2 regions of the Pararhizobium qamdonense genome follow, and region 2 is predicted to be linked to the other one. Evidence: predicted binding sites of a transcription regulator. Region 2 holds the regulator's gene; the other holds the start of a gene.
The links. The regulator LexA, encoded in region 2, represses DNA repair genes until DNA is damaged. The targets are predictions, from matches to a motif close to TGTTCNNNNTGTGTTCNG.
Positions count from the first base shown of each region.

Region 1: a site for LexA is predicted at 5,529-5,546, ahead of PYR65_RS25690 (ATP-dependent helicase). Genes of this name have one in related genera too.

Region 1 covers NZ_CP119568.1:61,145-76,478, reverse strand. Annotated here, with positions in the region: gene ku (non-homologous end joining protein Ku) at 1-456, shown strand, start outside; gene ku (non-homologous end joining protein Ku) at 469-1,281, shown strand; gene ligD (non-homologous end-joining DNA ligase) at 1,278-2,312, shown strand; gene ligD (DNA ligase D) at 2,313-4,985, opposite strand; partial or broken gene PYR65_RS25695 (hypothetical protein) at 5,046-5,349, opposite strand; gene PYR65_RS25690 (ATP-dependent helicase) at 5,587-7,650, shown strand; gene PYR65_RS25685 (SOS response-associated peptidase) at 7,663-8,340, shown strand; partial or broken gene dinB (DNA polymerase IV) at 8,414-9,497, shown strand; gene PYR65_RS25675 (DUF1127 domain-containing protein) at 9,857-10,003, opposite strand; gene PYR65_RS25670 (3'-5' exonuclease) at 10,175-11,155, opposite strand; gene PYR65_RS25665 (hypothetical protein) at 11,738-12,505, opposite strand; partial or broken gene PYR65_RS25660 (HWE histidine kinase domain-containing protein) at 12,761-13,006, opposite strand; gene PYR65_RS25655 (manganese catalase family protein) at 13,062-13,988, opposite strand; gene PYR65_RS25650 (FAD/NAD(P)-binding protein) at 14,066-15,334, opposite strand, start outside.
Region 2 covers NZ_CP119566.1:2,674,036-2,689,369, forward strand. Annotated here, with positions in the region: gene PYR65_RS12875 (winged helix-turn-helix transcriptional regulator) at 1-104, opposite strand, end outside; gene panE (2-dehydropantoate 2-reductase) at 228-1,151, shown strand; tRNA gene PYR65_RS12885 (tRNA-Asn) at 1,279-1,353, opposite strand; gene PYR65_RS12890 (hypothetical protein) at 1,575-1,853, shown strand; gene lexA (transcriptional repressor LexA) at 2,160-2,873, shown strand; tRNA gene PYR65_RS12900 (tRNA-Cys) at 3,125-3,198, shown strand; gene PYR65_RS12905 (hypothetical protein) at 3,451-4,017, shown strand; gene PYR65_RS12910 (hypothetical protein) at 4,040-4,327, shown strand; gene PYR65_RS12915 (hypothetical protein) at 5,013-5,231, opposite strand; gene PYR65_RS12920 (GlxA family transcriptional regulator) at 6,613-7,680, opposite strand; gene PYR65_RS12925 (isochorismatase family protein) at 7,677-8,240, opposite strand; gene PYR65_RS12930 (hypothetical protein) at 8,479-8,736, shown strand; gene PYR65_RS12935 (hypothetical protein) at 8,755-8,997, opposite strand; gene PYR65_RS12940 (hypothetical protein) at 9,214-10,023, opposite strand; gene PYR65_RS12945 (hypothetical protein) at 10,111-10,440, opposite strand; gene PYR65_RS12950 (hypothetical protein) at 10,437-10,631, opposite strand; gene PYR65_RS12955 (GIY-YIG nuclease family protein) at 10,812-11,591, shown strand; gene PYR65_RS12960 (lysozyme) at 11,646-12,122, shown strand; gene PYR65_RS12965 (hypothetical protein) at 12,540-12,704, shown strand; gene PYR65_RS12970 (hypothetical protein) at 12,701-13,237, opposite strand; gene PYR65_RS12975 (hypothetical protein) at 13,237-15,334, opposite strand, start outside.

The DNA.
Region 1 (15,334 bases), on a different replicon from region 2:
CGCCGCCTGCGTACCGTCTTGATCCGCGCGCATGGCAACGGACTGATCGCATCAACACTGAACTTCGACTACGAAGTCCGCTCCTCCGAAGACGCGTTTGAAGACCTGCCGGACATGAAGAGTGATCCGGGACTGCTCGAAGTTGCCGAACTGATCATCGGCAAAAAGAAGGGCAGTTTCGACGCCAGCACATTCGACGACCGCTACGAGGAGGCGGTGGCCGAACTCGTCAAAGCCAAGATCGAGGGTCGATCGCTACCGAAGAAAAAGGCACCGGTCGTTTCGAAGTCGAGTGATCTGCTTCAAGCTTTGCGCGAGAGTGCTGGCCTTGGCGCCAAGGAGGAGAAACCCAAGCGGGCGGCGGCCAATGCCAATAAGGGTGCCGGTCGCGCGAAAGCCAAACCCGCTACCGCAAAGGCGAAAACCGCAGCAGCACCAGTCCGCCGCGCCGGTTGATAGGAGACACCCATGGCCGTTCGTCCTTACTGGAAGGGTTACCTGAAACTCTCCCTCGTCAATTGCCCGGTGCAAATGATGCCGGCAACATCCGAAAGCGAGAAGGTTCGGTTTCATACGCTCAATCGCGAAACCCAGAACCGTGTCGTCAGCCACTACGTAGACTCCGTCACGGGCAAGGACGTCAAGGAAGACGACGAGGTCAAGGGCTACCAGCGCGGTGAGGACGAGTACATCATTCTCGAAGACGACGAGCTTGAGAACGTCGCGCTCGACAGCACCCGGACGATCGATATCTCGACCTTTACAAAACGCGACACCATCGAGTGGATCTGGCTCGATACGCCCTACTACCTCTCCCCGAACGAGATCGTCGCTCAGGAGGCGTTCTCGGTTATCCGCGATGCCATGGCTTCGCAGGATATGGTCGGCATTTCTCGCCTGGTGATTTCAAGGCGCGAACGCGCCGTCATGCTGGAGCCACGCGGCAAGGGTATCGTTCTATGGACCTTGCGCTACGGTGATGAGGTCCGCGACGAGGACAGCTATTTTGAGAGTATTGGCGATGACAAAGCTGATTCAGACCTGATGCCGCTCATTCAGCAGCTCATCAAAAACAAGACGCAGCATTGGGATGCGACGATGGTCGTCGATCCGGTGCAGGATCGTCTGCTCGACATCATCAAGGCAAAGAAAAAGGCCATGAAAAAACCGGCGAAAGCCAAGACCAAGACGCCAGCGTCCTCCCCCGCGCCCAGCAACGTCATCAACATCATGGATGCCCTGAAGAAATCCGTTGCCGCCGAAACCCGGACCAACCGATGAAGCAACGCGCCAAACCGCTGTTGCAGGATAATCAGGCCGCCCAGTCAAAACCGCGCAGACGGCGCGATCCGGCGCAGCCCAATCTACCCTTCGATCCGATGCCGGACCGTGTCGAGCCTTGCCTCGCTATGTTGAAACCAACAGTGCCAAGCGGGCCGGATTGGGCGTTCGAGATCAAATCGGATGGCTACAGACTTGCCATCCATATCGAGCCGAAGGGGGTGCGGATCATCACCCGCGGCGGCCACGACTGGACCCACCGTTTTCCGGCCATTGCCGACGCAGCTGGCAAGCTCGGCGTTGGAACCGCAATTCTGGATGGTGAAGCCGTTGTACTCAACGATGAAGGACACTCCGATTTCGGCGCGTTGCAGCGTTCGCTCGGCGGCCGAGGTGGAAAGCGGGAGTCCACGGAGTCAGTGCTCTTTGCCTTCGATCTTCTCTATTTCGATGGCCACGACCTCACGGGCACCGAACTTGCGGTCCGGCGCCATCTGCTAGAGGATCTGCTGGAAGGCGCGGGAACCACGATCCGGCTGTCGGAGGAGGTTGGCGGCGATGGCGGCGACCTTCTGGAAAATGCCCGTTCCCTCGGTCTCGAAGGCATTATTGCCAAGCGCCGGGACAGCACCTACAGATCCGGCCGCAATGGCGATTGGCTGAAAATCAAATGTATCCAGAGCGAAAGTTTCATCGTCGTCGGCTATGAGCGGTCGGCATCCGCCCGTAGCGGCTTGGGCAGCCTGTTGCTTGCCGCTTGTCGCGGTACCGACTGGGTTTCCGTTGGGGCCGTCGGGACTGGCTTCAAGGAAAAAGACGCTGTCAACTTGAAGTCCACGCTCGATAAACTTCGGACCAAAATGCCGGCCGTGCCGCTGAAGGGAAAGAATCTTGTGTTTGCGCAACCGACATTGATTGCGGAAATCGAGTTTCGCGGCTGGACCGACGACGGCAGTTTGCGTCACGCATCCTACAAAGGTCTCCGCGAGGTTCAGGACAATGCGGCCATATTCGATATGTCCGACCGCTGATCAGGCAGCCGCCTTCTTCGCCTTAGTCAGCCGTTTAATCGCCAGCTCCAGCGGTCTTTGACCATCGCAGTAGTCTTGCCAGGCCGTGCTCCTCTTGATGAGGTCCGGCACGGTCCGGATGGTAAAACGTGCGGGATCAAGGCCTGACTTCACCTGCGTCCAATTGAGCGGCATGGACACGGTCGCCCCCGGCCGTGCCCGCGGCGATAAAGGCGCCACGGCCGTCGCCATGCGGTCATTGCGCAGATAGTCGAGAAAGATCCGACCCTCGCGCTGGTTCTTTGCCATCTTGATTAGATACAGGTCCGGATTGTCGCGTGCCATCTCCTGGCAGACGTCATGGGCAAAGCCCTTCGCCTCATCCCAGCTGAGCTTCTTGCCTTTCGGCACAGCCAGAGGCGTGACGACATGCAGGCCCTTGCCACCCGTTGTCTTGCAGAAACTGACGAGCCCCAACTCTTCCAGCCGATCGCGGATTTCGCGTGCGGCCTCGACGACCGTGTCAAATTCCACATCGGGGCCGGGATCAAGGTCAAAGACCAGACGGCCGGGGACTTCCGGCTGGCCAGGTTCGCAATTCCAGGGATGCAACTCGATGCCGCCGATCTGTGCAATTGCCGCAAGACCTTCGACCCGATCGATCTGGAGATAGGGCTTCTTGTCACCGAAGACGGTCACAAGTTCCAACAGGTTCGAGGTGCCTGGCATGGCATGGCGCTGAAAGAATTGCTCGCCACCGACACCATCAGGTGTTCGAATGATCGAACAGGGTCGGCCCTTGATATGGTCGATCAGCCACGAGCCAACCGCTTCGTGGTAGCGCGCCAGATCGACCTTGGTGACCGGCTCCCCGTCGCCGGCATCCGGCCAAAGCGCCTTTTCCGGGCTGGAGATCATCACCCCCATGACCTCTTCCTTTGCACCTTTGCGCAAGCGCTTAGCCGGTGGCCTGTCGGTCTCGGGATCAGGGACATCCGCCTTCGAGGGAGACGCCGGTTCGTCGGCCTCGACCTCCGCCGCTGGCTTGTCTTCGCGCAGGCCTTTGAAGGCGCCTTGCCGGACCTGGCCATCGGCGGTCCAGCCGGCGAACTCGATTTCGGCGACAAGCTCCGGCTTCAGCCAGACAATATTCGCAGTCTTCTTCGGTGCGCCGATCCCGGTGAACGGCGATTTGGACGTTTCCATTTCCTGAAGCTTAGGGAGCAAAGATTCGACGGTCTTGGCACCATAGCCCGTGCCTACCCGGCCGACATAGACGAAATGGTCGCCACGATTGACGCCAACAAGCAGTGAGCGGAATTTGCCGTTGGTCTTGGCATAGGCACCGATCACCACTTCATGGCCGGCGCGGCATTTTGACTTTGCCCAGGTATCGGTCCGGCCCGACCGGTAGGGTGCATCAGCCTGCTTGGAGACAATGCCCTCGAGAGACAGGCGGCAGGCTGATTTCAGCACAGCGTCGCCACCCGTCTCGAAATGTTCGACGAAGCGCAGACGAGCGTCCTCGCCGCCATCCGATAGGAGGGCTTGCAGCCGTTCCTTGCGCTCGGTGAGCGGCAGCTCCCGCAGGTCTTCACCTCCAACGAACAGCAAATCGAAAGCGAAATAGACGAGATCGCCTGTCTTGCCCTCTGATAGCGCCGCCTGAAGTGCTGCGAAGTCCGGTGCGCCCTGTTCGTCGAGCGCACAGATTTCACCGTCGATCATGCAGTCGGGAAGTACCGAAGCCGCCTTGACGATGGCGGGCCATTTGGCCGTCCAATCCAGGCCCTTGCGGGTTTTGAGCGTAACCTCACCTCCCTCGATGCGCATCTGGATTCGGTAGCCGTCGAACTTGATCTCATGGATCCAGCCACGCGCTGACGGTGGACGCGAAAGGTTGTCGCACAGCTGCGGCGCAATGAAGTCGGGCATCTCGGATTTGGCACGTTGCGCAACAGACGGCTTTCTCTTCGTCGTTTTAGCTTTCACTGCGGTCTTTGTCCCGGCTTTGCGCTCTTCAGCCGCAAGACCATGATTGCTGTCCCAGATAGCGTCGGCTTCGACCGCCCCACCCTCCAGCATGAACGGCTTAGGTTTTTTCCCCTTGCCAGCAGCGATGGCGTCCATCGTCCGGCCCGATGCGACCGATGTGTCGTTGTCATCGAGGATTGCTGCGCCATTCTCGTGAACGGCCGCCTCGTCGCGATGTTTGATCAGAAGCCAGTTGGTGCGTTTGCCGCCATCGCGGTCATGGCGCATGCGCACGAGAACGAAGCTGCCATGGAGCCGGTCGCCCTCCAAGGTGAACTTGAAATCGCCCTTGGCGAGCGCCTCCTCGGGCGTCTTATTTCCCTCCGGCTCCCAGTAGCCGCGATCCCACAGCATGACAGTGCCACCGCCGTACTGACCTTTCGGAATTGTGCCTTCAAAGTCGCCGTAGTCGAGCGGGTGATCTTCGACCTCGACGGCCAGGCGCTTGTCGTGTGGATCGAGCGAAGGACCTTTGGTCACCGCCCAGGATTTGAATACGCCGTCGAGTTCGAGCCGGAGATCATAGTGCAGCCGCGTCGCATCGTGCTTCTGGATCACGAAACGCCGGCGGTTCGACGGCTTGACATGAGCCTCACCACTCGGCTCGGCTGTCTTCTTGAAATCGCGCTTGGCGCGGTAAGTCGAAAGAGTGTCTGCCATTGGTTCGCTATCCTGATACGCAAACGATACTGGGTTCGGCGTGATGCCGCGACGGAACCATCAGCGGCCGGAAACCAGAATTGCTGCAGCCTCGCCCAGGCTGCGCTGAACGGCGGCAATCTGGCTGGAAGTCGGCAGAGACTTCGATCTCTCCGCCAAGCGGCGCATCGCGGCGAGCACCGTCTTCATGGGAGGCATCCCCGCCGGATGGAGACGTTCCGGCCGTGTTTTGGGATGTGGCTGACTGGATGAAGATGTCCGGCCTTGATATGCTGTGCTGCTGAACGAGGTGCTCGACCGCAAGATCAGCTGCTGCGCGGGTATCGAAAGTCGCTTTAATCGTTGTGGTGCTGTCGTCGGCCATGGGTCTGTCTCCGCTTTGGTGAGGTCACAGTACACAACGCTTTGGCTTGCCGTTGGTTTCGATTCGCATTCGATACAAAGGGTGTTCGACGGTTCTCAGCAGGAATCGCTATGGGATGCGAGAGCGCCCCGCCCCTAACTCTGCAAATGCCATCTTCCCAACCTGCTTTCTCGATTGTATGTTCCGTATTTGTTCGGAGCAAGAGTTGTCCCGACCCGACCTGTCAATCGAGCGTTCATGGCCGCATATCTTGAAAAACTGAACGAGCAGCAGCGGCAGGCTGTGGAACACGGTATTGGGCTGGCGGACGGACAGGTCGCGGGACCGCTGCTGATCATCGCGGGCGCCGGATCCGGCAAGACCAACACTTTGGCGCACCGGGTCGCCCATCTGGTCGTCAATGGCGCCGATCCTCGGCGCATTCTGCTAATGACGTTTTCACGGCGTGCCGCCTCCGAAATGTCGCGCCGCGTTGAGCGGATCTGCAAACAGGTGCTTGGCGCCAATTCCGGCGTACTCACCGACGCGCTTTCCTGGTCCGGGACGTTCCATGGAATCGGCGCGCGGTTGCTGCGGATCTATGCCGAGCAGATCGGGCTGAACGTGGATTTCACCATCCACGACCGCGAAGACAGCGCCGACCTGATGAATCTTTCCCGCCACGAGCTCGGATTGTCCAAGACTGAAAACCGCTTTCCAACCAAGGGCACGTGCCTGTCGATCTATTCGCGCGCGGTCAATTCGCAGACGCCGCTGAACGACATTCTTCGCCAGCACTATCCATGGGTGGGCAGTTGGGAAGAACAGCTGAAGCAATTGTTCGCAACTTATGTCGAGGCCAAGCAGGTTCAGAACGTGCTCGATTACGACGATCTGCTGCTGTATTGGGCGCAGATGGTCAGCGACCCCGATCTTGCCGACGATATCGGCAATCGCTTCGACCATGTCATGGTCGACGAATACCAGGATACCAATAAGCTGCAGTCCTCGGTGCTGATGGCGCTCAAACCGGGCGGTCGTGGCCTGACCGTGGTCGGCGACGATGCCCAGTCGATCTATTCGTTCCGGGCAGCGACGGTTCGCAACATTCTTGATTTCCCGTCTTCCTTCAGCCCAGCCGCCGACATAATCACGCTTGATCGCAACTACCGCTCGACACAGCCGATCCTGGCTGCGGCCAATGGCGTCATCGATCTGGCGCGCGAGCGCTTCACCAAGAACCTGTGGACCGAGCGGCAATCGCTGGATCGACCGAAGCTCGTCACCGTCAAGGACGAGACGGAACAGGCGAACTTCATTGTCGACCAGGTGCTTGCCAATCGCGAGACTGGCATGACGCTGAAGAACCAGGCCGTGCTGTTTCGCACATCCAGTCATAGCGGTCCGCTCGAAGTTGAACTCACCCGCCGCAACATTCCATTCGTCAAATTTGGTGGCCTGAAATTTCTCGACAGTGCCCATGTGAAGGACATGCTGGCGGTGCTGCGGTTCGCGCAGAACCCACGCGACCGTGTCGCAGGCTTCCGGCTGCTGCAGATGCTGCCGGGCATCGGGCCGAAGACGGCCGGCAACATTCTCGAGACGATCGCGGCCGACCCTGAACCTTTGCTGGCCCTTGCCGAAATCCCGCCTCCGCCCAAGACCGGCGAAGACTGGACTTCCTTCGTCCAGTTGCTCGCAAACCTGCGCAAGGCCGAAGATGGCTGGCCTTTGGATATTGGGCAGGCACGCCTTTGGTATGAGCCGCATCTCGACCGCATCCATGAGAATGCCGACACCCGCAAGGCCGACCTGTTGCAGCTCGAACAGATCGCCAGTGGATACCCCTCGCGCGAGCGCTTCCTGACCGAACTGACACTTGATCCGCCAGATGCCACCAGCGACCAGGCGGGGGTGCCGCTGCTCGACGAGGATTATCTGATCTTGTCGACCATTCATTCGGCCAAGGGCCAGGAATGGCGTGCGGTCTTCATGCTCAATGTTGTCGACGGCTGTATACCGTCGGATCTTGGAACCGGCACCAGCCAGGAACTCGAGGAAGAGCGTCGGCTGCTTTATGTCGCCATGACACGCGCCAGGGATCAACTGGCCCTGATCACGCCGCAGCGGTTTTTTACCCATGGGCAGAACGTTCAAGGGGATCGGCACGTTTATGCAGCGAGGACGCGGTTCGTCCCGGCAACCCTGCTCCAATTCTTCGAGACGACGACCTGGCCGAAGGTTTCAGCAACTGCATCTGAGCGAAGCGCCCAGCAGATCCGCATCGATGTCGGCGCGCGCATGCGGGCCATGTGGAAATAGGGAGAGGATCTGATGTGCAATCTCTACAATGTGACCACCACCCGTGACGCGGTTCTGCAGTTCACGAAAGCCTTCCGGGATCGCGCTGGCTGGAACGAAGCGAGCTTCGACGTTTACCCGGGCTATCAAGCGCCGATTGTCCGCATCGCAGAGGACGGTCAGCGGGAGATTGCACGGGCAACATGGGGCATGCCGTCACCGCCTGCCTATGTGAAGAACTACGATCCCGGCGTCACCAATATCCGCAATGTGGCGTCGCCGCACTGGCGCCGCTGGCTTGGACCCACCAGCCGCTGCGTAGTCCCGTTCACCTCCTTTGCCGAGCCCGACCCGGCCAGCAAGGTCGAAGGCGGGCGTGTGCCGAACGCCTGGTTCGCCGGCAACGAAGACCGGCCGCTGATGTTTTTCGCGGGCTTCTGGACGCCCTGGAAGGGCGTGCGCAAAGTCAGGGATGGCGAGCAGGAATACGAGCTGTTCGGATTTTTGACGACCTCGCCCAACGAGATCGTCTCGCCTATCCATCAAAAGGCAATGCCCTCCATCCTGACCACGCCTGAAGAAGTCGAGACCTGGTTGACAGCACCGTGGGATGAAGCCCGCCACCTACAGCGTCCGCTCCCGGGCAACATGCTTGTGATCGTGCCGCCACAGGCCAAACCGAAGCCGGACGAGGAAGGTCTGCTGCTTTGAAAGCACAGAGCACGACCAGGGCAGTCAAATGGCGGTTTACCAAATGCCGGCTTATTCTTTGGGAACTGACGTCATGGGGAGCGTGCAACCCGTGCGCAAAATCATCCATGTCGATATGGATGCCTTTTATGCCTCGGTCGAGCAACGTGACAACCCGGAGCTGCGTGGCCTGCCACTGGCCGTCGGTGGATCCGCGGCACGTGGCGTTGTGGCGGCCGCGAGTTACGAGGCCCGTGTCTTCGGCGTGCATTCGGCCATGCCATCGGTCACCGCCAAGCGCAAATGCCCGGATCTGATTTTTGTGCCGCCGCGCTTCGACGTCTATCGGCAGGTCTCGCAGCAGATCCGCGAGATTTTTGCCGAATACACGCCGCTGATCGAGCCACTGTCGCTGGACGAAGCCTATCTCGACGTCACCGAAAACCTGAAGGGCATGGAGATCGCCACCGAGATTGCGCTTGAGATCCGTGCGAAAATCAAGGCGGTCACGGGCCTCAATGCGTCGGCTGGCATCTCCTACAACAAGTTCCTGGCCAAAATGGCGAGCGATCTGAACAAGCCGAATGGCCAGGCGGTCATTACGCCAAAGAACGGCCCGGGTTTTGTCGAGGCCCTCCCCGTCAAGAAATTCCATGGCGTGGGGCCGGCCACGGCCGAGCGAATGAAACGGCATGGCATAGAGACGGGGCTTGATCTCAAGTCGAAGTCCCTCGCGTTCCTTCAGCAGAATTTCGGCAAGTCCGGTCCGTATTTCTACGGCATTGCCCGCGGGATCGACGAACGGCAGGTTAGACCTGATCGCATCCGGAAGTCCGTCGGCGCGGAAGACACCTTCGTTGAGGACATCGACGATTTCGATCTGGCCAAAGCCGAGTTGCGGCCGGTTGGCCGAGAAGGTCTGGCGGTATTGCGAGGCGCACGACATCACGGGAAAGACGATCACCGTCAAAATCAAATATTCGGATTTCAGTCAGGCGACCCGCAGCAGGACCGTGTCGGGATCCATGTCAGACATCGACATGGTCCTGGAGAATGCTGAGACCCTGCTCGCCTCGGTGTTCCCGTTCAAACGTCCGGTGCGGCTCCTCGGGATCACCCTGTCATCGCTCAACACGGAAGTGAGCGGGCAAGAACCGCAACTCGCTCTCGGGCTCTAATGCGACGGCCCTGAAAACGAAAAGCCTGCCGCGGGAGGAGGTGCGGCAGGCTTTCCGAAAAGAGCCGAACAACGGCTGGGAGGAGGAGTGCCGCTGTTCCGACAGACGTCCCTTGGGAGGAGGAGTGGGCCGTCTGAAATCGAAGCTCTGCGGGAGGAGGTGCATCGCTTCGATGGAAACCAAGATACTCATTCACACAGCACATTAAATAGACTTTGCTGCAGTGCAGCTATGCGTAGAATGCACGACGTAGTTCTGATGAGAGCGATCTCCAGCGCGGCGCCTCGCGGCGGTCAGACACAAAAACGCCCGCGTCATCAGCGGGCGTACTGTCATACAGGATGGGCAGGAAAAGCCGCTTAGCGAGCCACCGACTGGCGGGCAACGCTGTGGATGTCGGCGCGATCGATGCCGAGGTCTTGCAATTCGCGCGAACTCATGCGGCCGAGTTCGGTAACGGTCTGACGATACTTGCGCCAGTTATTGAAAGAGCGTGCTACGTTCATGGTGATCCCCTTTCGTGAGTTCTCTTGACGCCAGCAACCATGCTTTAGTTCCAACGTCGTTTCGATGATTAGAATATAGGCCGTTGCCCGCCCGTCGATAAGGCACAAGGTCTCAGGTCGGCCATGCGCTCAAAGCATGGGTCGCTTCGGAGATGCATCAATAGGATTGCATCAGGCCCGGAAGCGGTCGAAGGCGGTCAGGTGTTTGATGGGAGGATCGGCGTCTGGATAGCGGTAGATTTCGGCCCTGAGATAGCGGAGCTCAACATCGAGCGCTTCTTCGCCAACCTCGATCCACCAGGATTTGGGACGGCCGTCGCTTCCGTCGGACCAGCGATAGCCTCGCGCCTTCAGATGGTCCTTCATGTCGAAGGGGCTGTTCTCCGCAAAGATCCGGACACGCGATCTCTGGCTTGCTTGATAGAGTTCCGCGAAAGCGGTGGAAGCCGATCCATCGACTTCCCGAGCGAGAACCTCTAATAGCGCGAAACAATCATCGACCGCCCGATGACCTTCATGGAAGTAGCCTGCCTGCCCAATGAGGTAGCCGAGCTTGGTGCCTTCATATCCACGCGAAGCCCAATCGATCTCGGAGTTCGAGCAGGCCCAGGCCTTGCCGGAAAATAGATGAGAGAATGCCTCGCAGAATGGCCGGTCGAAACCGGCATTATGGGCGATCACCAGATCCGCCGGTTCTATCAGCGCCCGCAAAGCAGTCACATCGATCGATTGTCCGGCGACCATTTCGTCGGTGATCCCGGTAAGCCTAGTGATTTCTGTGGGAACCGAAACGCTTGGCTGCTGAAGTCCACCGTAGATGCCGGTCACGTCACCGATGCTTCCGGTCGCATCGAAGGTGAAAGCGATCACGCCAATCTCGATGATCTCATCCTTGCGAGCATTCAGGCCCGTGGTCTCTGTGTCGAGAATGATGCCCTTGAGGCGGTACTCCGGACGCGGGAACGGTGAGATTGCGCGCGGCACCAGTTTCTGCAGGATCCGATAGCGGCCTGTCTCCGACAGATGACGGACCATGTCCGCTTCACTCATGGGGATGGCATGCCTGTCCGGTTTGGCGGATTTGGTGGCGCCACGCGTGACCATCGGATCGCGCGCAGCCTGCTCCGAAAACATGTCAAACTGTTCTGCCATTTCTGTTGTCAAAGCCCCGCTGCCAATTTGCCACCTTCAAAACACGGCACGATCGGCAGATCAACCGTGTTGGCGGGGGGCGATTTCAGCCAACTCGGCGAGCAAGGTTTACAACCGCGCAGTTTCACGCGGTGGGAGCTCTGGGTCGTTTCGCGGAAGCGTCTAAAACAGGAAAAGGCATACCAGCTGTAGCAGGAGGTGCGAAAGCCGTTCGCCTCCCGCAAGACCGGTTAAAAGGGTTGCCGCCGGAGATTTAGCATAGCGACGGCAACGCCGGAAATCGGGATCGACAGCCCCCGGCGCGCGGGGCCGCCTCTCACATTCCAGTGCCGCCCCCTTAGCTCCATGATCAAAATTGACAGCAAAGAGATCCCAAGACGTACCGCGATAAAACAGATTGTCGCATCCACCGCACAGCGCTGGTTGGCGCTATAGATTCCGGGTGCTGCATCGGACCGCGCGGTGATTTACAAACCGCAGAACGTGCTGTGGGCTGAATATCTGTACGACGGCAAGTGCGCCGGCGTGGGCGTCAGAGCGCCCGCTCGCGATAGCCCCAGCGACCCCGTCCTTTGGGCTCATTTAGTGGAGTACGACCGCCTGTATCTCGATCGGAAGGCCGATTCTGAAGAACTTATCGAACAACACCGTTTTCCGAAATTGCCTGTCCATCATCGACATGGCTGGCACGGTCTGCGGCGAGTTTTCCAGTACGCCCAACCAGGTCAGCGGGCGAACGAGATTATGTGCGATGAACCAGCCTGCCTCGTGTCGGGGGCCGAGCGGTCCCCTCGCCGGGAAAATCTCCGCCGGGAGTGCCCATTCGGTATAATCGCCAAGCGTCACCCAGTCGCCCAACCGGGTCGAGACGATGCCCAGCATATGCCTAAGATCCCAGAACAGGGCGGCAGCCTCAGGGGACAGGCTCTCCTGCAGCGGAGCCGCCAGCATCCATTCGGCGAGAACAGCCTGAAGCTCCCCGTGATTGCCGAGGATCGACCTGCCGCGTTTTGTTAGAATGGCCCGGCCCTTGTAGTGGCGGATGATACGAAGGTCCTGCAGCGCGCAATGCAGGATGGAGAGCGGGGGGAAATCCAGTTCGTTGAGAACCTTATTCACCGAATAGAGAATTTCCGGTTCGTATCCTGGCCACTGGAATTCATGCGCGGCCCATTCGACACATTTCCTATGAAACGCGCCCATGGATTGCGTCAGCGGAATGCCGCTGTTTTGCTCGACATGGCGGAGAAGCTTCATGCCATTGGTTGCAAGTGGGCTAGCTGCCAGCTCATCCTGATGAAGAGCCGGAGACAAATACACAAAGGGGGAGAGCGTGGACTGGCGGAACATGGGAAAGGACAATGCCGGAATAACTCACCGCCGTCATCTGCCCCCAACACGATTTGATTTCGAACCACTGGCCCGCCTCATCAATCCCAGGCGCCTTGATATGAGTCGAACCGGCGACTGGTTGGTCACATAGCTTAAAGCGTCTGAAAAGACTTACTTCGTGGGATAACGCCTATTCGTGGAACGGGCGGGTCATTTGGCAGGTGTTGCGTTTTCCTTGTAATGACCGCCTCTGAGGTCGTGAGATCGTTAGGAAGCTGTCAGTCGCTGAGTGAGCTGGGTGGTCATATCCGCGATCGAACTCGAAGACCGCGATGTCAACTGAGTAAATTCCGTAGCGATGGCGAGCAGATTCTTCACCCTGTGGCTCATTTCTCCTGCCAAGAGCTCGTGTCCTTCTTCAGCCTGCTTGCGGCCCGTGACATTCAAGAAGATACCCGTCATCAGGCGTGTGGCTATATCCTGATCGCTCCCCTGTCCGCGTGCGGAGACGCACTGGACCCCGCGCCGCTCCTGTTGAGAAGGGCTTCGGGGACCAAAGCCCCCGAAGCTCGGATTATCTCGACGCCTTGTAAAGTTTTTCTGCTATCTCGAACATCTCTTCCGGCGCGTAGTCCGGCGTGAACGCCGACGGAACGCCGACAAGCTGCTCGATTTTTCCGCCTTCCGGCATGCCGTCTACGACTTCCAGTTCGCCTGGCGGGTCGGTCGGCAATGCTACCTCGCCGTTGCCCCAGATACCCGACATCTCCTTGTAGTCGTTCGGGCTGAACGTGTAGAGCCTGCGGTGGGAGCCCTCATCCAGGTATTTCTGGCATTCCGGAATCTTGTCGAGCGGAATGTTTGGTGTCGGCAGAAACTTCCTCACGTCGACGCCAGTGATTTTCTCGAGCGCCAGAGCATAGGCATGCGCATGTACAGAGCCGCGCACGAGTAGATATCCGCAGACCTCGCGACCCGTCGGATCGGAAAGAGTTTCGTAGACACGGAGTTTGTGAAGACGCGCGCCGCATTCGAGATGGAAGTTGTGCAGCAGGTCGATGACGACATTGCCCGTCGTCGTGATGAAGTCATTGTTCCACGACACCCCGTTACTATTGACGGGTTGCGCCCCGCCCGCGCCGGACAGGAATGCCGCAGCTAGCCGGATATCCTTCATCCCTTCCCAGGGCGCGTCGGAGATATCCCCGCCGTCGCCCATGTCTCCGTCCTTCTTGTCAGGACCGTTGTTGAGCATAGCAACGCCCGCGCTGACAAGCTCTACGTGGCCGAGTTCCTCGGCGGTGATGCTGGCAACCAAGGAATAGAATGGCTTCAGCTTTTCCTTGGACCGAAAGTTGAAACTCTGGAACATGTAGTTCCCGAGAGTGGACATCTCGCCGTACTTTCCGCCGAGGAGTTCCTGCAGGGCGGCGGCTGCGTTGGGGTCTGCACGATTTGGAGCTGGCAGGGAAGCCTGCAGCTGGTCGACTCTCATGAACATATGCATGTTCCTTTGGTTGGAGGCGTGAGCACAACCAGTCGTCGAAGCTATTGTTCCGCTTCCACTGAGCAGAAGGATCAGGCGACCACCTTCCGCACAACGTCGAGACCGAACTCGGTGCTTGCGGCATCCTCCAAGATGGCCTTCGCCACAAGGCTCCCGAGTTCCTCGGCACTCGTAATTCCCTGGACAAAGGGCAGTTTGTGAAGAAGGAACGGTATCGACACACAGTAGAGATTGTGACTGAGCGGCTTTTCGAACTTTGGCCGGAACTGGCTGTCGAGATCGATGCCGCCCGTCGCGACAGTGGCCGTGTCGTCGTTGGCGGCGAGTGCGGTGGATGCTTTCACCGTCCGCGCTTCGCGCACGACACCCTGCTCTATCAGACTTGGAAATGGGACATCCCATGCGGAAACGGCGTGCTGACCCGTCGCGTCGATGAATGCCGTGAAAGCGTGCCGCTTATCTCCGATCTCAATCACGGCTCCCCGTTCGACGGTGTCGTGGTCGAGCTTGTAGTCCGGTCCAAGTTTGAGAACCGACAGCCGCCCAGCCCGATGGAGCGCCAGAAGCCTTTCGATCGACTGGTGCGGCACGGTCGCATAGTCGTCGACGAATAGCGTCTTGAAATGCTTGTGAAAGCGTTTCAGATCGACGTCGTTGAAATGCGGGACGGCCCTTAGCACGGTCTCGTGCATGGACAGTATCGCGTATCGCCAGGCAACAGTGTTGCGCGTCGCCTTATTGGCCTTGGCTTCTCCAAGGTTGAGTGCGGCCCAGGTAAACGGGTCGTAAGTCTCCCGTTCCGCGAAGTATGCGTCGGCCACGGTCTCGACTGTCAGCATGCCGAGCCCGATGCTCTCGGCATAGGCCGGGTCGCTGGCGAACAGCTGGGCACGGAAGAGTTCGAACATCTCGTCGAGTAGCCTGTAGGGAACCGTTTCCACCAGGCGATCCACGGCCGCCTCCGTAAATATCGCGAGCGGTTCGTAGGGGATGGGGCAGTAGAAGTCAGCTTCAGGAAGAAGGCCTTTCCTCGACATCATCGTCAGGTGGAAGTCGGGGCCGGAACCCGAGTGAAACTGCATCGTTCCCGAGTCATCGAGCAGGAACGACCCGTGGGACGTGGCGACCGACACGACAGCGTCTATACCGCTCAAAGACGTTCCGAGTACGCCGACCGAGACATCTCCGATCGTGTCAAGATTTTTGGCTGGCCACGGAGAAACAAAGAATCCCGGTTTCGTCTCGGTTTTCTCCGGCCAGTCATGACCCGTCGCCATCACGACATGGTCGAATGCGTTGCGCTCGGTTGTGCCGTCAGCACTCTCGACCGCGACATCAAT
Region 2 (15,334 bases):
CCCCGTAATGCATCGCGAACGAGCAGCAGCGTCCACCAATCGCCGACCGTATCCAGAGACCGGGCGACGGGGCAACGCGCATGTCCAAAACTCTTTCTCCGCATCTCGCATCCGCCTTTCGAAAATCACCGTGCGTTCACGGTTGTATTTTTAAACCCTGTGGATAAAGATACAGAGGTTGTATCATGAAACCGTAAACACAACCCCTGGCGATAAGGACAGAGCCAATGCGCATGCTCGTGGTGGGAGCCGGTTCGACCGGCGGATATTTCGGGGGCAGGTTGGCTGCGGCCGGCAAGGATGTGACCTTCCTCGTCCGGCCTGCTCGTGCCGAACAGTTGCGAAGGACCGGCCTTCAGATCGTCAGCCCGGCCGGGGACCTCTCGATCAAGCCTCAGCTGCTCACGGCAGGGGAGATTTCGGCACCGTTTGATATCGTTCTGCTCGCGGTCAAGGCGTTCTCGCTGGCGGCGACAGTGGAGGACTTTGCGCCGGCGGTGGGACCGAACACGTTGATTTTGCCGGTTTTGAACGGCATGAAGCACATGGATGTGCTTTCCGCGCGGTTTGGCGCGGAACGTCTGGCGGGATGCGTCTGCAAGATTGCGACGGTGCTGGACCAGGAGGGACGTATCGCTCACCTGGCGCCGTTCCATGACCTGTTTTATGGCGAGCGCGATGGGGCGCTAACGGACCGGATGGCGGCCATTGACGCGTTCATGAAAGGGGCGGGCTTCGACGCGCGCCTGTCGTCCTCGATCGAACGGGAAATGTGGGAGAAGTGGATTCTTCTGGCTTCGCTTGGGGCGATCAATTGCCTGATGCGCGGGGCTGTCGGTGATATCGCCGCAGCACCCGGAGGTGCTGAGTTTGCCGCAAGCCTGCTCGACGAGGCCGTCGCGACCGTTCGCGCAGTTGGGACCGCGCCAAGCGATGCGTTTGTGGCTGCGGCCAGGGACCAGCTCACGCGGCAGGGATCGACGCAGACATCGTCCATGTACCGCGACCTGAAGCAGGCAAAGCGGATCGAAGCCGAGCAGATCGTCGGCGATCTCGTGCGGCGCGCCCGCGAGGCGCAGATTGCGACGCCGCTTCTGAGCGCTGCCTTCGCCAACCTGTCGATCTACCAGTCGGGCTTGGCTGCGGAATGACGATAGCTGCTGACAGGGAGGCGTCCGTACGCCGACCAACCTGAACCGACACGCCACGCGGCAAAACCTCTTTCTGATTGGCCTTGAATCGAAAAGCCTTCGCATCGCTGCGAAGGCTTTATGAATTTGGCTCCCCGGGCCGGATTCGAACCGGCGACCTGTCGATTAACAGTCGAATGCTCTACCGCTGAGCTACCAGGGATCATCTGCGGCGGTGTGTGCTGCAGAAGTGAGGCTGCTAATACAAATGCTTTTCCGATTTGCCAAGCGGTTTTTCAAAAAAAACGCACAATCTTGTCAGACTGTGGAGAACTTCCCATCTGAAGGGAGCACCGCTTTCCAGATGGTGCGCAAGCCAACCCCTTGACGCTAATGGATTGCGCTATGATGGGCGCGCAATTGACTCTGAGACAGGTGAAATGAATGGCAGGCTCGCAAAAAACGAAAAAATTCGGCATCGATGCCCGGACCCATGAACTGATTATCGGCTCATGGCGGATGCGGCTGCCGCAATCGCGTTTGTTGCGCATCACCATCGGCGTCGCTCTGATCTTTGGCGGCATTTTGGGATTCCTTCCTATCCTTGGGTTCTGGATGGTGCCTCTAGGTTTGCTGGTGCTGTCCCACGATCTCGCCTTCGTGCGGCGCCGGCGGCGTAAGCTTTCGGTCTGGTGGGCGCGCAAATGGCAGCCGTCCAACTAGGACGAGGCGCTGACGATCAAAGCGCACCGGCTTGATGCGAGAGACCTCCGTCGGTCAGTGCACCGTTTTTGACAGGCAACTCCTATTTGCAGTTGCGCACCTCACGCGCAAAAAAATCGCTCAATCCGCGAAACGCATGCGCGTGATCGCAATTTTACCGAGTCGGCCTCATGACACACCACAGCCGGCCTGCGAAATCGCCTTCCATCCTTGAAATCGTTCAATGAATTTTAAGCACTTGCGGAACACATATGGAACAGATAGTGTTCGTTCTTGATTTGTTTCTCGATTCTGGAGTGATCGTTCATGCTGACCCGCAAGCAACAGGAACTGCTTCTGTTCATTCACGAAAGAATGAAGGAATCGGGGGTACCGCCGTCCTTTGACGAAATGAAGGATGCACTGGACCTTGCGTCGAAATCCGGCATCCACCGGTTGATTACAGCACTTGAAGAGCGCGGCTTCATCCGGCGCCTGCCCAACCGGGCAAGAGCGCTTGAGGTGATCAAGCTGCCGGAAGCCTATTCCACCAGCCTGCAGCCCAAGCGCGGCTTTTCGCCCAGCGTCATCCAGGGAAGCCTGGGCGCACAGCCGGCGCCGCCTCCGGCACCCGTCAAGACCGCAGCCAATAGTGACACCGTCTCCATTCCCGTCATGGGCAGGATCGCGGCCGGCGTGCCGATCTCCGCGATCCAGAATAACACTCATGATATTTCCGTGCCTCTCGAAATGGTCGGTGCCGGCGAGCACTATGCGCTTGAAGTGCGCGGCGATTCGATGATCGAGGCCGGCATTCTGGATGGCGACACGGTCATCATCCGCAATACCAATAGCGCCAGCCCAGGCGAGATCATCGTTGCGCTTGTCGATGACGAGGAAGCGACGCTGAAGCGGTTTCGCCGGAAGGGCGCTTCGATTGCGCTGGAAGCCGCCAATCCTGCGTATGAGACGCGCATCTTCGGGCCGGACCGGGTCAAGATTCAGGGGAAACTGGTCGGATTGATCCGCCGGTATCATTGATTGCATCGTCGATCGTTTTTTGATGGAAACGCGGCAATCCCAACGGCTGGCATTGCCCGATCATAAATGGCAGGTGCGCAACGGTCTGATCCAGGATATGGGGCAGGGACGTGCGCAGCTTCAGACTGTGGAAGACTGGCTCGGGAACGTCCGTTGGCAAATTAACACGGACGTTTTTCAGAAATATCCTCTTGCGATTTGTTTGGGATCATTCTAAACCGCCGCCACAGTTCGATGATTTGAGCTGACGAGGCCTCGTGGCGGAGTGGTGACGCAGAGGACTGCAAATCCTTGCACCCCGGTTCAATTCCGGGCGAGGCCTCCAAATTTTCCATATTTCAATATGATACAGGGTGCCGACAACGGCACCCTTTATTTTCTTGTCGCTCCATGTTGCAAGGCACTTCCCGTAATTTTCAAGGGTTTCAATCTGATGACCGCGCCTCCATGCAACATGCGAATCGAAGGTCATCGGGATTCAAGGGGATAAAGGGTACAACACGTATTGCGGAGTGCATCTTCAGCGTAAGCTCATGAGGAATGATGCGAAAGCGCGAGTGCCAGGCGGAGGCAGCGAATGAAAGTTTTTTCAGCCACTGACACCAATCCCGCTTTGGCTTCTGCACTAGGTCGTTTTGCCCAGGCCAGTGCTCACCTCGAGCATTCCATTCAGGATGCGATTATTCGGATTCTACCGCTCACATCGGAAATGGGTCTTGCTATTTTATATGAGAGCAGCATCGGCAGAGACCTTCAAATTCTAAGTCTTCTGCTACAACTTCCCGAAACGTCGGTGGCTGACGAATGGCGGGAAAAGCTCTTGCAACGTATACCGCTTGTGCAGGACAGCATCGAAGTCCGCAACCGTCTCTTACATAACCCGATTATGGTGGGAGATCGCTCGCTCGTTGTCCAAATGCATCGCCGTGGCAAGCGTAGCGCACTTGAGATTGATGTGGCCACCATCCTGACTTGGGCGCAGGAGGCTTCCGAGCACGCATTCTGGTTCGGGACTGTCCCGCACGGAGATTATGATTTCTCTACGTGGGGTAGGGGCTTTGCAGACTATCAAAACACCGATTGGCCGGCACGACGGAATAGGTCTTCTCGGAAGTTCAGAACACCCATGAAAACTGAGGAATGACGCGCGAGGAGGGATAAATCACATGGATTGGTCTACCGTTTCTGAAGATCAGTTGTTTGAACACGGCGGGGAGCAACCCGGCTCCCAAAGATCGTACGATCGCGACCTCGAAATCCGGCGACGTGTTTTCAAGTTTGAGAAAACAGCCGCTGAAGCGCAAATCGCGGCGGCAAGTGCAACTGTGAAAGCTGCTGATGCCACTGTCTCGACGGCAAGGTGGACGATGATCTCTGCGATTGCGGTTGGGCTCACCATTGTCGTCACAGGGATCGGCATCTGGGTAGATGCATTTTTCAAATCTGCGGGCTGACTGCGTCACAAATCCGGACGCAGTGGGAAATTCCCACGACGCTCTTACTATCGGATTATCAGACAGCCAGACCTCAAAACTGAAGACTGCAAATCCTTGCACCCCGGTTCAATTCCGGGCGAGGCCTCCAAATTTTCCCAGATTGAAAATACCGTCGTGGTGTCAGCGGCACGAGGATTTCGTGAGCTTGCTTAGCAATCGATTTGCTTTATGTGCGCCGGGATTATCTCGCTACCCTTCTCCACAAACAGCTTAAACACCCTGCCTCATAGGCTTGGCCGACGCGAACATCGTGTCAATATGCTCTCATAGGGTGTGGTAGGGTGTATTCATGGGACGCATCATTATCTGGATCATTTGCGGCTTTGTGACTGCAGTCATTGCTTCAAGAAAATGGCGGAGCGGTTTCAGTTGGCTGCTTGTCTGTTCGCTTTTCGGGGTTTTTTGGGCTTATCCCTACGATGAAGCCAGAACGAGTCGCAATCGCATCAGCTCGATAGTCAATCGACGGCCGGCCCACTCGACGTTTCCCTGAATGTGCTGAAACCATTTTTAAGGGAAGCCAAAGTCAGTCAGCAGTGCGGGCACCTTATCGCCGCCTAAGCTGACAATTTTTCAGCAGGATTCTTTGCAATCTCTATCGCTGATAACTCTGTCCTTTGGCTTTTATGCAAGCGGTACACCGTTAATGATAGTAGAAACAGGCGCAATCGGCTTTGCTATCATCCGGTGCCGTCCAGACCCGCACAGCGAGTTTTTTGGCCGTTCCGGTCTCATCCAATCTTAGTCCCAACAGCGATACGGCCGCGAGCTTGGGGTTGATGGCATCGATTTCGATCGTCGATCCGACCTGATGGACGCCCTGTTTTGGGGTCCAGGTGAAAAACTGCACGCTGTAATGCATGGCATTCTCCTTCACCGCGCTTTGCAGCACTTGAGTTCAACTGATGAACAGACGCCAAAAGACGCTGGCCAGGGGGCGTTTCACTGCTGGGTGGGTACTCAATGCGTAGGAGGGCAACATAGCATATTTCGGAAGGTGGTGAAATATGCCTAAGCCTATTTAAGTCCGATGGTCATGCACTATCGCCGATGCGTCCGAAGCGGGCCTAACGGTCTGGAACAGATTGTTAAAATTGGTTTGAGCAGGCGACTTCACGCGCACTTGAACAGTCTGAGCGGATGAAGGGTCGAATATCGAGCAGCAAAGCCGGCTCGACGCGTCGCGTAGCGCTGATGGATCAGGCGGTTTTATTGTCACATTGATAAGGCCGAAACACGCGCCGGTGTGCGAAAAATGTACAAAACCCTTACGGACAGATGCCGCCGATCGCGCAGGATCTTCGTGCGCCCTTGTAGGGCTTGCCGGTTGTATCCGCGTTGGAAAATCCGGGGGTCGGCCGCACGGCCTGCTGTGGCGGCGAGACGAGCAAAAAGAGGGTCCAGAGAGCAAGGCCACTCAAAACAGCGCAGATCGCAATATAGGCATAGAAAATCCGCACGGTATTGCCAGCTATGTTTCCTTAAGAGGTTGGACCAAGAGTTTGGACGTTGAAGAGGGTAGCTTAAGTGTCAGCATGGCTTGGGCGGGGCATGGCACGACACTATAAACAAAAATGCCATGCCCCTATGGCGTTCAAGGCCAACGCTTTTTTGTAGCCGCCGGCGCCAAACGAGACAATTCCGACATAAGGCGCGCGGGATACGGCCTTTGGACGAGGGCGGTTTAAGCGGAGCGTAGTGACCACTTCGGTTTTACGATCCGGCCGCCATGCTCCGTCATCACGGCAGTTTTCATCCCTAGCACAATGGTGAATGGACAATTAAATTAGGCAAAGCTAATTTAATTGGGCTGTTACCTTGGCGAAGACCGGAACAGCATATTTTCGAAGCCGTTTTCAATTCTGCCTATTGGGTCTACGTATTGGGGATTTTTTTAACGATCTGCATTTGCACGGCATCGAGAACCCGTCATCTGATCCGGTGACGGGTTCTTGCCACGCTGGTTGTTGTGAACATCCGGAATAGAGGTGTTGCTGCCTTTCGCAGGCTTTATGTCGCGAAAGACGGCTTGGGGAAGGGTGGATGCGCCGGTCATCCAGCAATGATTGTGATATGAAATCAAATATATAAGCGGCGTTCATGGCGGGCTGCGCCTGACGATGATGAGCACTACGTCTACGCTATAGCGCTCTAATCCCGCAATCGTCTTGATTGATTGCGAGGAGGCGATCGCGGTTCCTGCGAGAACTCTCGCGAGACATCGACTCGATGCGCGGAAACAGTTAGGGTTCCGGCGTCGCCATGCCCAATTCATCCGCGCGGTGGCCACTTCTTTGCTGGCCGCCTCCAGAACCGGAAACCGCGCGCATGCGCGCCGGCGGAGCGTCATGCAGCCGGCCCCAGGCCCTGCGGAACTGACGGGTCGAGGCAAATCCCGACCGTTCGGCGATGCTCTCCATATCGAGACGCGATCCGACGACCATTTCCTTCGCGAGCGCGATGCGCATACGGTTCACATAGTCGATCACGCTCATGCCCGTCTGCTCGTTGAAAAGCCGCGAGAGGTTACGCGGACTCGTCGCGGCGACCGTTGCGAGCATCTCCACGGACCAGGACCGGGAGGGATCGGCCGCGATGGCGTCCTGCGCCCGATGAACGGACGGATGGATATGGTTCCGCCCTTCGAGCCAGGGCGAGAGCTGTGGATCGGCCGGGCCGCGCCGCATGTACACGACGAGATATCGAGCGATCGCGAGCGCTGTCGGATGGCCGACCTCCCGCGCCACGATGGCAAGCATCAGGTCAATCCCGGCGGTGATGCCCGCACTGGTCAGCCGGTAACGGTCTTCCACGTACAATCGGTTCTCGAGCACACGCGCCCGTGGCGCCGACCTACGAAGCGCTTCGATCGTCGCGTGATGGGTGGTGCATTCATAGCCGTCGAGCAATCCGGCACGGGCGGCGAGCAGCGCTCCCGAGCAGATCGTCACGAGCCGGGTGTCCGGACGGATGGTTCGCCGCAGCCATTCGACGATCTCTTCCTCGAACGTCGCATCATCGCTGCGATCGTCGTAGATGCCACCCAGCGGCTCGTCCGCTGAACCGGAGATGACCACCAGCGCATCGTCTGGGATACTTGGCGGTAGGGGTGCGATGCCCGCGAGAGCAATTCCGACCGACGTATGAATGCCGGCAGACGGTCCGATATAATCGACTGTGAAGCTGACGTCGGTCTGCTGGAGGTTGGCCTTGCGCAAGACCTCCATCGGACCGGCGATGTCGAGCAGCAGAGCGCGCGGAGGCACGATCGTAAAAACCGAAATCACCTTTTGCCGCTCGCGTTCTGTCATGCGGCGATCTTCTCCGAGGCGCCTTTCAATGCTTCTTCGACGGTAACGATGCGCGCGAAGCGACCGGCCAGCACGAGTTCGGTCCGGGCGCGGATGTCCGCCGCGCTCCATTCCAGGCCGGTCGCATCCGTCATCGGAAAGGTCAGCGTCGCCTCGCCAACATAATCAACCGCATAGCCGAGATCCGAAGCGTGGCGCGTCGTCGTCTCGCAGCATTGTTCGGTGCGGATGCCGGAGACGATGATGCGGCGGACGCCGTTTTTCGTCAGCCATACGTCGAGACCAGTGCCGACAAGTGCGCTGTGGCGACCCTTGCGAAACACCGCGTCCGGCTCGATGCGAAGCGGCGCGAGCGGAACGACGAACCCCGATGCTTCGGCGAAGACGCCGGTTTCTTCGACGTGAAGGATTTGGACGACCGGAATTCCAGCGGCTTTCGCGCCGTCGATCAGCGCTTGCTGGCGTTCGATATAGGCCTTCACGTCCTGGTCGCGAAAATAGGGTCTGTGCCGAAAGGATTCCTGTACGTCAATGACGAGAAGAGCGGTGTCTGCGGACATTTTATGTATCTCCTACAATCAATCTCGATACAGTTTACGCTCAACTAGTTCGCAAAAAAATCCCTCGATCGGACGAATATGAGACAAATCACGCCAATTGCATGGGCAGGATCGAGTGCAGCAAATGCTTGTCGCCTGCGCGCGGGAAGCCTCTTCCACCACAGCGCTGAAACACCGGGCATCGCTACCCGCGCCGCCCTCTATCTTCGTGTCTTGACCGCGCAAGGCCGAGTATGACGTGTCCATCTCCGACCAGAAGCGCCAGGGCGAGGCCGGTTATTCGGGCCGCTCGATCCCGATGGAGAAGCTCGATACCATCGTCGCCAGCCATATTGAGGATCGGCAACTCCAGCCCGACCGTCAGGAGCCGGTGCTGGCCTCGGTCCTCGACCGCCGGCATGAACGGGCCGAACTCAGGCAGGAGCATATCGGCGACTTGAACCGCGGGGCGGCCGAGACCGACCTTCGGCTCAAACGCCTTTACAACGCGATCTAATCAGGCGTGGCCGATATCTCAGACCCCGCGCTCAAACACCGCATCGCCGGGTTGAAGTCGCTCCGCGACCAGGCGCAGGTCGATGCCGAGCGCGCGCAGGCCATGCTCGAAAGCACCGGCAACCGGGCGATGACGCTGGCCACCGTGCGCCGGTTCGCCGATGTGGCGCGCCAGCGCATCAAGCTCGACGGGGGTGGTTATCGGCAGGAGCACCTGCGCGCCTTCGGCCAGCGGGTCGAGGTCGCGGAGGCCGAAGTTCACATCATGGGATCGAAGGGAGAGCTGCTCCGCACGCTCACCGCCGTTTCCGGAGGGAAATCGGCGGGAATCGGGGTGCCCAGATTGGAATTGAAATGGCGGAAGAGGTGGGAGCCACTGGGTGAATTTAGTCATTGTTTTTATTACGTAATTTCACGTTGTCGTCAAGCGAAATGTCATACCCACTGCTACAGAAATGTCATAGGCTACAACAGGATTTTAGAGCCCTGCCAAGAACCGTATAAAGCCCATGCCGGTGTTTGCGGAAAGGATAGCCATATCGAGTGGAGCTTCGTGCACTTCTTCGCCAGCAGCCGTGCCATGTCGATAAGGATGAGCTTCTTTGACCCAAGCGTTGAAGCTGTCCAAAATGCGAGCAACCTTGTCATCAGCTTGCGGCGTTGAAGCGTATCGAGTCATCAGCAGCGGCTTCAAATGTTTTTCAACAGCGAGCCCATTAAGGCGATTACCTGCTTGTGATCCAACGATTACAAGAAACGTTGTCTCTACAGCCTCAAAGACCCCACGGATGAGCCCTTTGCCGCTTTGGTACGTTGGACCAAGGCTTTTTAGTCCGCCCTCAAGAGCGTGGCGTGCGGCAGTGAAGCGGGCATCACCAAGTCCAGCGAGCGTGCTTTCGACCGTATAGGCAAAAGGTTCATCAATAAAGTAGTGCACCCCGCCCTTGTCATCGATGCGGTAGTGCAGGTCTTCTTCATCAAAAATTCGTCTGGCTGCGTCAAGGGCTGGTTTATGATGTCGTACAACGCGAGACCAAAGCGTGATGCCGCTTAGGAAGTCACCCACTTCGCTATGAACCCAAAACCGTTCATGATCGTAGCTATAGGCAGTCATTGGATAATGGATGCCAAGTTGACGACGAACGCCGTTCGCAAAGTCAGCTCCATTTGCCATAGAGTCTTCAAAAAGCTGCGAGAAACGCCGCCTTGCCCGTGGGCTGTCTCCCATCTTGACTGGCGACCTCAAATAATTGAGCCTGAAAAGCTCGCCTTCTTTAGCATCCGCCATGTGAAATACTCCCGATGGTTTCATGGGAACTGTAGAGCAAGGCGGCTGCCGTTCAACGGGTAGAGTCGGCGATACACAACTTCAGCCCTAATTGGAGGCGTTTCTTCGTTCAATCTCTTTCATGATGACATACCTGATGGGGTGGTTCAGATACCCTTTCAAATGCTTCTGCATGGCATCGGGATTTTCCCGGCACTTATCGCTGAAGCCAGTGATCGCCAGCAGATAGGCATCGCCGCTGTCGGGGCACCTCATCCGAATTGCTTTCTTGATGAGGCCTTCCAATTCAGCAGCCGTTACTTCGCGGGTCGTCGGGCTGTAGTGGCATGATTTGAGGTCGAACGAGACTTGGACCCGCACGATTTCAATCCAGCCGGTTTGATCGCGTTCGTCTGGCAATATCGCGAAATCGATCATCGATCAGTCGGTAACGCATCGATGACATGTTGAATTGCACGCGTGTCGTCTTGAGAAAGAATGACTGTTGCTTCACCAAAAAAGACGTATGCGGAATCTAAGCCGAGCGGAATTTTCAGATCGAATTCGCCGTTTGCGACTATGCGAATGTGATCGCCAATAGGCTTTGCGGATGTGATGTTGATTGCCATCGAATTGTTTCGCTCCATATCATGTGTTTCCAATATGTAGGCAAAACATGCGATTTCGAATCTCCAAAAAAAACCCAAATATTACGTAATTTTCCTCTAATTCAGTCTGAATCTGTGTCTCTGGAAAACCGTTATTTACTACATAATTATGTGAACAAGAAATTATTGGAGACAACTCACATGACACAGACCGCTAACAATTCCGGCATTTACGCTCTAACCGTAAACGGTACAACCTATATCGGCGCAAGCCATAATCTGAAATCGCGTTTTTACCATCATAAGCGCAATTTGCATCTCAACCGGCATCATGCACCAGCTATTCAAGAGGCTTTCAATACGGTTGCGACAGGCAATTCGGCGGTATCATTTTCCGTCCTTGAATACTGCAATCTCGAACAGCTTCATGCTCGCGAAGATTTCCACATCAAGACGAACCAGCACGTTTGCAATTCCAAGGCTGCTGGTGGTGGTATTCGGCTTATCACTGATGATGCCCGCGAGAATTCGCGCAAGCGTCTTACGGGTCGCCAAATGCGCTACATCGGCGACTTCATTACACCATGGGGCCTATTCACATCATCCATGGCGGCGGCAAAAGCTTCCGAAGTAGCCTTCAGTCAATTCGCAGTGTGGAAGGCCTGCAAGCAATCTGAAACGGTAATAACACGTCTTGCCTTCGCAAAGTCGCGATACCTCCAAACCCTTGGTCAACATGTGGTTGGCATGTCATGGGCTGAACTTGGGTTCGCATTCGTAGCTAAGGCGGAAGACGACACCGGTATAAAAGTAATCGGTGAGGGGCCTGTTACCTCAAAATACGACGCTCTTTCGGATAGCGAACGCGCCGATCTAATCGAGCGGCTGAAACTCGAAATGGCGGAAGGCCTTGATGAGATGAAACAGTCCGCATCAAAGCTGAAGTCCCTGATCGAAGCGAGCAAGCGGCATCTTCATTGATGCCGTCTACCGCTGTCTGACCGTCGCGGTTTTCAGATTTCGATAAATATGGAGATGAAAAACAAAACATCTCCGAAAGCCTTGGACCTTATCAAGCGTTCTGAAGGCTGCATTCTCAAAGCGTATCTCTGCCCTGCCAATGTTCCGACAATCGGTTACGGGCATACCAAGACCGTCACTAAAGCGGATGTCAAAGCCGGTAAGCGGATCACCGCCGCCGAAGCTGAACGGCTTCTGTTGGTCGATCTGGCTGGCTTTGAAGCCGCTGTGCGTAAACTGGTGAAGGTGCCGGTCACCGACGACCAGTTCGGGGCACTGGTGTCGTTTGCGTATAACTTGGGTGAGGGCGCGTTGGCATCCTCGACGCTGTTGAAAAGAATCAACAACAAAGACGCCGTGGCGTTGATTCGTGCCTCTTGGATGCAATGGAACAAGGCGCGAGTAAACGGGGTGCTAAAGCCGCTTAAAGGACTGACCATTCGTCGCCAAGCCGAATTCGATCTATTTCAAAATGGGGTCGCCAAAACTTGAATGGCTGGTGGATACTTGAGCTATGGTGCTGATTTGGTTTGACGATTCCACCGGCGACAGCTTGCAACTCGTTCATCTTTATATTTTCAAGCGGTTACCCTGATTATATCAGCTCTGTCAATTCAGTCAAGTGAAATCAGTCGTAAGTGGCTGAAAAATAATAATCTTCTGGCAATTTCTGTCTTGATTATCACACGCGAATAGGCCCGCATCTCCAAATGAGCGCGGGCTCATCGTGTTGTGAACTTGGAGATGTCACGAAGGACATTTGTCAGCTGCCGAAGTGTAACATTGCCCGATTTAGATATTTTGCTTAACCCTTTATTAACGGTCACCCGCAAGGATTGTGTTGCGGTACAGGGGTGTTATCGCTGTTACAATTCAGAGGCGACTTTTTTTAGAACGGGGAAAATTACAATGCGATCCAAACAGCACGTTGACGAACTACTCAAAGCAGCAAAGATTCTCGCGGTCGCCGAAGGCGAAACCGTATTGGCTTACCTGATCGAGATGGCTGTTCTGCAGAATGCGCAGAACCTTGCGGAAACCCGCAAACCGGCTGCTACGTCAAAAGCCGCTTAAGCAGCCGCCGCCATAGACCATAACTCGTCAACGCTCTCTGCGCGCAAATTAAGCGAATCCGCGATTGCCAGAAGCGTTGGCGACAGTCTGTCAAAACTGGTGCTGTATTCCCATTCGATCTGAACTTCGTCTTTCACCGGGCCTTCTGGCAATGCGGCGATTGCTGTTGTTACGCTGGCAAGCGAGAAACCATTGCGCACCAGCGTTAAGCGAAGCTGCCGAGGCGTAATTGAAGGCATCCGAGCGCGAAGCTCTTCAGCAGTCGGGGCAGGCGGCTCAACGTAATTGGCAATCGGAAAGTCTGGATGAGCAAGCACCCATTCCTTAAGGATTGGAGACAAACCATAAGGATCGGATGCCCGGTAAATGTGAGTGGCGTCATACGTCTCGCCATCACGGTCGGTCAGATTGACTTCGCATGAATAGGTTTCCCCATGCGCGTCAATCGCTTCAATCGAATACACTTCGTTTAGTGAATTGGTTGCTGGTTTGATAGGTGCCGGAACATCCGGCAATATGATTTCTTCTGTCATTAACTTACCCTTTGAAAGATGCCGAAACGGTCACCGGATACGGTATAGCCGCCACGATGACGCCACGTTCCAGCCAATGCTGTTCCAGACGAATCGTTGGTGTATGCAGTCGTTCCGCTGATACGAATGGTGTTGAACGTGTTGAGGTCGGGCCTATTCACCATACTCACAAAGATGATGTGACCGAGCGGATAGTTCGTTTCGGTGGTCGTGTTGCCCGTATGAATTTTTGCAAACGAGCTTGGACCATCACCGCCAAGAGCGTTCGAGTTACCAGCCGATCCGGTGATGTTAAGCGACCATGTGCCACCATTGTTTGTGACGAGGGCAGAGCCGTTTGACGTGACTTGTGAAGCGAGGTTGAGAATTTTGGTGGTCTTATTGTAATTCCAAACTGTGCCGCCACCGCTGTTTCCATCATACCAACCGGTGCTATCTGTGTTCCCATACAAATAGACACCACCTGTAGTCGTGAAGGTCTTTTCACCAGTGGACGTGTTCCAAGAAATACTCCCTTGGAACTGGTCACCAGCACGATTGAACGGGGTGTAACCGAGACGTGCCGGGATGTTTGTGTAATAAGCTGCGTTCTGGTTATTCAGCGCTTGTGAGTTGCCAGTGATGTTGATGTTCCATGTTCCGCCATCGTTTTTCACGCGAGCGTTCAGAGCATCATATAGCGAGGCGCCGTGGGCAGCTTCCATGCCAAGTTTGAATGTGACATTGCCATCGACTTGCATACGTGCGTCACCAGCACCAACTGCACCAGTCGAGAAGATACCGTTGCCCAGAACGTTACCATCGGTCTTGATGAAACCCTGTACCCAGAACTCGCCATCAGAAACACGATAGCCAGCCGATCGAACCAATGTGCCAGATGAGTCATACAGGTTGGTGATCAGGCGCTCTTCTGGACCAAAATAATGGGCAGCACGCGGTGTTCCTGAAGAGTTTTTCCACCAATAGACCGAGTTCGAAGATGCGTTGGCAGCTTGGTTATGAATGCCGCCAGAATATCCGGTGATATTCCCGGTGACATCAAGCTGACCAGTTGCCGAAGCGTTGCCATTGACACGAAATGGGAGACCGACTGTGCGTATATACGTGCCGTCCGAGCCGATATTGTTAGTCCCATTGGAACCGAAGAACAAATAGCCAGTCGTCGCATCACGCGACAGGTTTGCATCTTGTGCCGAAATTTGACCGGTTGAACTACGTGCTACAAGAGTGGAGTTGGATTTGGCTTCACTCGCATGATAGCCATCGGTCGTATCAGCAGCCAGACCAGAACCCGCACCGCCGTTGCCAGCGTGCCAAATCTTATTGTTGTTCACTGTCGGATCGTTGCCGAGGCCTGAAAAGTTAAATGTGGCACCCGATTCCGTGGAAAGCAAAATGACCTTTGTATTCGCGTCGGCATAGCCAATGTAGCCAACGCGATTGGCGTTCGCCAAGTGGAAAGCAAGATAGCCTGATCTGTTTGCTTCGCCGGTCGCGACTACCGAATAACCGTCGCTACCACCTCGAACCGTGACGGGTGATGTGAACGTCTTACCGCCCATGAAAGTTGGCAATCGAACGTCCGGAACCGTACCGGTTGAAATATTCGATCCGTTTAAACCAGTGATGCTGGAACCGTTTCCGGACAACGCGGCAAAAGTGGTGTTGCCAGTGAATTTGGCATCATGAATTTCGTTGCTGATGATCTGAAAGCTTGTCCCGTTGTAAGCCACTTCGATCAGCTGACCGGCTTTGATCTGACCAGCCGTCAATGCCACGCCGTGCTGTGAAAGGATGCTCTTCGGTCCAAGGCTATTGATATTCAAGCTACATGCGCCGGTATTGTCCGTGTGGGCGTAGAACCTGATGACGACGCCTTTCGCGTACGATTCTGGCGCTGCGCCGTATGTGAGCAGATATGCCGATCCGTTGCCGGTCGTGGTCACCAAAGCGTTGCCTTGGACGTAGGCGCGCTTTACGGCACCACGGATAGCGCGAATTGTAGGGGCAATCGTAGAGGGCGCATATCCGCCTTGCACGCCGTTCGGTGAAGGATTGCTGTTGCTGGCGTCAAGTTCAGCCCAATCGCTGGAAATA